DNA from 2 places in the Mesorhizobium sp. M0496 genome. Region 1 is predicted to be linked to the other one. Evidence: riboswitches for the same ligand, from Rfam matches in the RefSeq annotation. Region 1 holds a riboswitch; the other holds the start of a gene.
The links. Region 1 has a riboswitch for S-adenosylmethionine ahead of NKI73_RS12975 (O-succinylhomoserine sulfhydrylase). Riboswitches for the same ligand answer to the same signal wherever they lie in the genome.
Positions count from the first base shown of each region.

Region 2: another riboswitch for S-adenosylmethionine. It lies ahead of metX (homoserine O-acetyltransferase MetX); the one in region 1 lies ahead of NKI73_RS12975 (O-succinylhomoserine sulfhydrylase).

Region 1 covers NZ_JAMYRC010000011.1:111,511-114,915, forward strand. The annotation lists gene NKI73_RS12965 (ABC transporter substrate-binding protein) at 1-496, opposite strand, end outside; gene NKI73_RS12970 (2'-deoxycytidine 5'-triphosphate deaminase) at 596-1,690, opposite strand; SAM riboswitch at 1,789-1,866, shown strand; gene NKI73_RS12975 (O-succinylhomoserine sulfhydrylase) at 1,924-3,111, shown strand; gene NKI73_RS12980 (ceramide glucosyltransferase) at 3,126-3,405, opposite strand, start outside.
Region 2 covers NZ_JAMYRC010000039.1:43,517-46,921, reverse strand. The annotation lists gene NKI73_RS26455 (Stf0 family sulfotransferase) at 1-94, opposite strand, end outside; gene metW (methionine biosynthesis protein MetW) at 106-720, opposite strand; gene metX (homoserine O-acetyltransferase MetX) at 779-1,948, opposite strand; SAM riboswitch at 2,061-2,138, opposite strand; gene hisC (histidinol-phosphate transaminase) at 2,276-3,385, shown strand; gene NKI73_RS26435 (prephenate/arogenate dehydrogenase family protein) at 3,392-3,405, shown strand, end outside.

The sequences.
Region 1 (3,405 bases):
AGAGTTTTGCCTCGGCGCCCGCCTTGCCATATTCATTCTGGGCATAGTCGGCCTGCGTGGTCGAGGCCTGCGCGCCGACCGTCTTGCCGGCAAGCGCTGCCGGTTCGGTCGAGGCGAGATCGCTGTCCTTCGGCGCCACCAAAGCGAGCGGTGTCGTATAGTATTTGTTGGTGAAGGAGACCTGCTTCTTGCGCTCCTCGGTGATGCTCATCGAAGCGATGATGGCGTCGAACTTCTTCGCCTGCAGGGCGGGAATGATGCCGTCCCAATCCTGGGTGACGATTTCGCACTCGACCTTCATCTGCGCGCACAGCGCATTGGCGATGTCGATATCGAAGCCTTCGACCTTGCCGTCCGAAGTGATGGTGTTGAACGGCGGATAGGCGCCCTCGGTGCCGATCTTGATTTTCTCGGCTGCCTGCACCGATAGAGAGCCGGCCGCCAACACCAGCATGGCAGCGCCTGCTGCCGATATGATCCATTTCGAAATCTGCATTTTCTTGGTTCCCCTTGAACGCCGCCAGCTTGACGACCAGCAAGGCAGCCAAGCATGGCGAGCCAGTGCAGGCAAGTATTTTGCCTGGGGGTGATGGGTTCAGCGTGCGGGGCGGAAATGCTTGGACAGCTTCAGGCCCTGCGCCTGGTAGTTGGAGCCGAGATCGGTGCCATAGAGTGCCTGCGGCCGCTTCAGCATGTGCTCGTAGACCAGCCGGCCGACGATCTGGCCATGGTCGAGGATGAACGGCACCTCGTGGCTGCGCACTTCCAATACCGCCCGGCTGCCTGTGCCGCCGGACGCCGAATGGCCGAAGCCCGGATCGAAGAAGCCGGCATAGTGGACCCGGAACTCGCCGACCAGCGGATCGAAAGGCGTCATCTCGGCGGCGTAGAGCGGCGGCACATGCACCGCTTCCTGGCTGACGAGGATGTAGAATTCATCAGGGTCGAGCACCAACTCGCCGGCGCCGCTCTTGTGGATCGGCTCCCAGAAGTCGACGACCTCCTGTGCGGCGCGCTTGTCGACGTCGACGAGACCGGTGTGATGCTTGCCGCGATAGCCGACAAGCCCGTTTTGATCGCCGTTGAGGTCGATCGACAGCGCGATGCCGCCGCCGGAAATGTTGGGCGGCTCGGTGGCAACCAAGATCTGCGCGCGATGCAACTGGTGCAGTTCGGCCTCCGACAACAGCGCATTGCCGGTACGGAAGCGTATCTGCGACAGGCGCGAACCGGTGCGCGCGACGATCGGGAAGGTGCGCGGGCTGACTTCCAGATAGAGCGGCCCGTGATAGCCGGCGGCGATCTTGTCGAACTCGTGGCCGCGATCGGTCATGACGCGGGTGAAGATGTCGAGCCGCCCGGTCGAACTCTTGGGATTGGCCGAAGCCGAAATGTCCGCCGGCAATGCCAGGCTTTCGAGCAAGGGCACGATATAGACGCAGCCGGTCTCCAGCACCGCGCCCTCGGCCAGGTCGATCTCGTGCAGCTGCAGCCGGTCGAGCTTTTCCGAAACCTTGTGGTTGGGACCCGGCAGGAAGGAGGCACGCACACGCCAGGCCTTGTCGCCGAGCCTGAGATCAAGGCTGGCCGGCTGGATCTGGTCGGCATCGAGCGCACGCGCCGACTTCAGCGCGCCGGACTGGAACAGCGCCGAGATGTCCTGATCGGGAAGAATGCCTGTCTGCCGCAAGGCTCTGCTCCTAGAGGGCAGGCTTTTTCGGAACCTGCTTGGTACAAACCTCTTAATGAAGCCGGCAATTGACGCAAGCGTGGCACGGGTCTAAAGGGTCATTATCCCGTGGTGATTTGGCCGGTCGGCTTGCAGCCACGTTAAACAAGTCGCTAAAGGACCGTCGGGCCGCAAGGCCGTATGGACCGGTTGCGACTTTCGCGGCCGGTTTTTTTGTGTCTGGAAGAAGAGCGATGAGCACCAACAAGCGCAACTGGAAGCCTCAGACGGCACTCGTGCACAGCGGAACGCTGCGTTCCGGTTTCGGCGAAACGTCGGAAGCGATTTACCTCACCCAGGGCTACGTCTACGAAACGGCGCAGGCCGCCGAAGCCCGTTTCAAGGGTGAGGAGCCGGGCTTCATCTATTCGCGCTACGCCAATCCGACCGTCGACATGTTCGAAAAGCGCATGTGCGCGCTGGAAGGTGCGGAGGACGCCCGCGCCACCGCCTCCGGTATGGCTGCGGTGACGGCAGCGCTTCTGTGCAGCGCCAAGGCCGGTGACCATATCGTGGCGGCGCGCGCGCTGTTCGGCTCCTGCCGCTGGGTGGTCGAGACGCTGGCGCCGAAATACGGCATCGAGGCAACACTGGTCGACGGCACCGACATCGCCAACTGGGAAAAGGCGGTCAAGCCGAACACCAAGCTGTTCTTCTTGGAAAGCCCGACCAACCCGACGCTGGAAGTCGTCGACATCGCCGCGGTTGCCTCGCTTGCCAATTCGATCGGTGCCAGGCTGATCGTCGACAATGTCTTCGCCACGCCCTTGCAGCAAAAGCCGCTGCAGCTTGGCGCCCACATCGTCGTCTATTCGGCGACCAAGCACATTGACGGCCAGGGGCGCTGTCTCGGCGGCGTCATCTTGTCGGACAAGAAGTGGATCGACGAGAACCTGCACGACTATTTTCGCCACACCGGGCCTAGCCTGTCGCCTTTCAACGCCTGGACGCTGCTGAAGGGCTTGGAGACGCTGCCGCTGCGCGTACGCCAGCAGACGGAAAGCGCAGGCCGGATCGCGGATTTCCTGGCCGAGCGGCCGGAAATCGCCCGCGTCATCTATCCCGGCCGGGCCGACCACCCGCAGGCCGATGTCGTCAAGAAGCAGATGTCGGGCGGCTCGACTCTGATCTGCCTGGACGTCAAGGGCGGCAAGCAGGCGGCCTTCGCCCTGCAGAACGCGCTCGACATCGTGCTGATCTCCAACAATCTCGGTGACGCCAAGAGCCTGATCACCCATCCGGCGACGACGACGCACAAGAATTTGAGCGACGAAGCGCGTGCTGAACTCGGCATCGGGCCGGGCACGCTCAGGCTGTCGGTCGGCCTGGAAGACACCGACGATCTGCTGGAGGATATCGCGCAAGCGCTGAAGGCCAAATAGGAGGCCTTTGGCTTTCAGGCGCCGGATGGCGTCTCTTCCAGCTCGGCCGCCTTGGTGCCGATCGTCATCGCATTGCCGCGCCACTCGACGGCACCGCCGAGCCAGCCGCGCGCCCACATCGCCGGCAGAATCAGGTCGCGCATTGCCATCGCCGCGACCATGCGTGGCGACAGGTACCAGCCCTTTGAGCGGGCCAGAATGCACTCGGGAAGGTAGAAGGCTGCCAGCACGGCAATGGCGGTTGCCCAGAGGCTGAAGCCGGCGCTTGCCGTCGCAATCAGCGCCAGCACCAGC
Region 2 (3,405 bases), on a different contig from region 1:
GCGGTGAGGTGCAGATGAGAATCCCGGCTTTCAACCCAGCCAGCATTTCCGGCGGGATTTCAACTGGCAGAGGGCGCCTACGAAAAAGATGCATGGCGATCAAGACTACCGCTTCAGCAAGAACACAGCCTGCTGGCCGAAGAAATTCCAGAACCACCACGGCATCGACAGGCCGATCTTCTGGCCATTGGCGTCGAGTGCGGTTGCTTTTTCCACGGTCGCGCCGAGTTCGTCGCACAGATTGACGAAGTCGCGGATGGTGCAGAAATGGATGTTGGGCGTGTCGTACCAGGAATAGGGCAGGTCCTTGGTCACCGGCATGCGGCCCTGGATGAACAGCGACAGGCGCACCCGCCAGTGGCCGAAATTGGGGAAGGACACGATCGCACGGTTGCCGATCCTGAGCAGTTCGTCGAGAACCAGCTTCGGGTTGCGGGTGGCCTGCAGGGTCTGCGACAGGACGACGAAGTCAAAGCCCTTGTCAGGATAGAATTCGAGGTCCTTGTCGGCATCGCCCTGGATGACCGAGAGACCGCGCGCCACGCATTCGTTGACACCACGTTGCGACAGTTCCAGGCCACGGCCGTCGACCTGCTTGGTGTCCTGCAGCAGTTCGAGCAGCGAGCCATCGCCCGAACCGACGTCGAGCACGCGCGACTGTGGCGGGATGAGGTTGGCGACGACCTCGAGGTCGACGCGCTGGTCGCGGTTGACACTCATGGCTTTGCCTCCTGCCTGGAGCATGATCCTGGACAGCCAAGTCTGCAACTTTTCGGGGTCATGCGTTGAGCCCTCTGGCCCGGGCCGCCGAGCCGATGAAGCCGTTGATGGCGGCAAACAGTTCCGGCTCGTCGAGCAGGAAGGCATCGTGACCGCGGTCGGTCTCGATCTCGACGAAGGACACCGATGCGCCGGCCGCGTTGAGCGCATGCACGATCGAGCGGCTCTCCTCGGTCGGAAACAGCCAATCCGACGTGAAGGACACCAGGCAGAAGCGGGTTTTGGTGCCGGCAAAAGCGTCGGCCAACCGGCCGCCATGGTCGGCGGCGAGATCGAAATAGTCCATCGACCGAGTCATGTAGAGATAGGAATTGGCGTCGAAGCGATCGACGAAGGTCATGCCCTGGTGGCGCAGATAGCTCTCGATCTGGAAGTCGGCGTCGAAGCCGAAGGTCAGCGCTTCGCGATCCTGCAGATTGCGGCCGAATTTCCGGTGCAGGGCAGCCTCGGACAGATAGGTGATGTGGGCGGCCATGCGCGCCACCGCCAAGCCCTTTTCCGGGCGTTTGCCGTGCTCGAAATATTTGCCGCCATGCCAGTCCGGATCGGCCATGACAGCTTGCCGGCCGACCTCGTGGAAGGCGATATTTTGCGAGGAATGCCGCGCGCCGGTGGCGATCGGCAGCGCCGAGAAGACGCGCTCCGGATAGCTCGACGCCCATTCCAGCACCTGCATGCCGCCCATCGAGCCGCCGAGCACGCAGAACAGTTTTTCGATGCCGAAATGGTCGATCAGCATCTGCTGCGCGCGCACCATGTCGCGGATGGTGATGATCGGCAGGTCGAGCCCATAGGGCTTGCCGGTGGCGGGATTGGTCGAGGCCGGGCCGGTGGACCCCAGGCAACCGCCGATGACATTGGAGCAGATGACGAAGAAGCGGCTAGTGTCGATGATCTTGCCGGGGCCGATCAACACCTCCCACCAGCCCGGCTTGCCGGTAACCGGATTGGTGCTGGCGACGTGCTGGTCGCCGGTCAGCGCGTGGCAGACGAGGATGGCATTGGAACGGGCGTCGTTCAGCGTGCCATAGGTCTGGTAGGCGATCTGGAACGGCGACAGCAGCGTGCCGGCGTCGAGCTTGAGCGGCTTGTCAGGTCCAAAACGCAAAACCGGGCTCGACGGTTGGTCGGCCTCGTTGTTGGTTTTGCGAGCACGCAGAGCGGCCATTGCATCCATCTCACACCTTGATCCCTGCACCGTGCTTTTCGAAAATCGATGCCGATGCGGTGTCCGGCCGGCGCGGGCAATAAAAAACCGGCATTGCAGTCGCAAAGCCGGTTACAGGATGCAAACGGCCCTTTAGCAAGTTGTTTAACGTGGCTGCAAGCCGACCGGCCAAATCACCACGGGAGTTAGTACCCCTTCTAGGGCTGCGGCAGGCCGGCGTCAACGGCCAGCCTTGGTCCGGGGGCTGTCACCTCTCGACATTGCGACCCACGGCTTGTATTTCCGCTGCGACTTCCCTGAGGAAGCGTTTTCGACGGATTTTGTGACATGAACCAGACACCGGACAAGGCACGTCCAACCCCGCGCGCGGGCATCATGGACATCGACGCCTATGTGCCGGGCAAGAGCACGGCGCCTGCCGGCGTTGCCAAGGTCTACAAGCTGTCATCGAACGAGAACCCGCTCGGTCCCTCGCCAAAGGCGATTGAAGCCGCGCGTGAGATTGCCGGCAAGCTCGATATCTATCCCGACGGGACCGCCAGGCGGCTGCGCGAAGCGATCGCCGAGGTGCATGGCCTCAACCCACAAAACATCATCTGCTCCAACGGTTCCGACGAGATCCTCGGCCTGCTGGCGCAGACTTATCTGGCGCCCGGCGACGAGGCTGTCATCACCGAACACGCCTTCATGGTCTACAAGATCTACATCCAGTCGGCGGGTGCCGTTCCGGTGACGATCAAGGAAACAGACGAGCGCGCCGACATCGACGCCATCCTGGCCGCCGTCACGCCGCGCACGAAAATCGTTTTCCTCGCCAATCCCAACAACCCGACCGGCACCTATGTGCCGTTCCAGGAAGTGCGCCGGCTGCATGCAGGTCTGCCCAGGCACGTGCTTCTGGTGCTCGACGCGGCCTATGCTGAATATGTCCGCCGCAACGACTATGAAGCCGGCATCGAACTGGTCGGCAGCGCCGAGAACGTGGTGATGACCCGCACCTTCTCCAAGATCGGCCTTGGCGGTGCGCGGATCGGCTGGATGTACGCGCCGATGCACATCGTCGACGCGATCAACCGCGTGCGTGGCCCCTTCAACGTCAATGCAACGGCGATCGAGGCCGGCATTGCGGCGATCCGCGACCGCGCCCATGTCGAGCGCAGCGTCGCGCACAACGAGACCTGGCTGACCTGGCTGAGCGAGGAGTTCACAAAGCTTGGGCTGCGGGTGACACCGAGCGTCGGCAATTTCATCCTCATTCATTTTCCTGACGATCAGAAACATTCTGCGGCAGCGGCGGACGACTATCTTACGGCGCGCGGCTTTATATTGCGGCGCGTTTCCGGCTACGGCTTTCCCAACGCGCTGCGCATGACCGTCGGCACCGAAGAGGCCAATCGCGGCGTTGTCGCCGCTCTCACGACATTCCTGAAAAGCTAGAACACCATGACATCACCGAT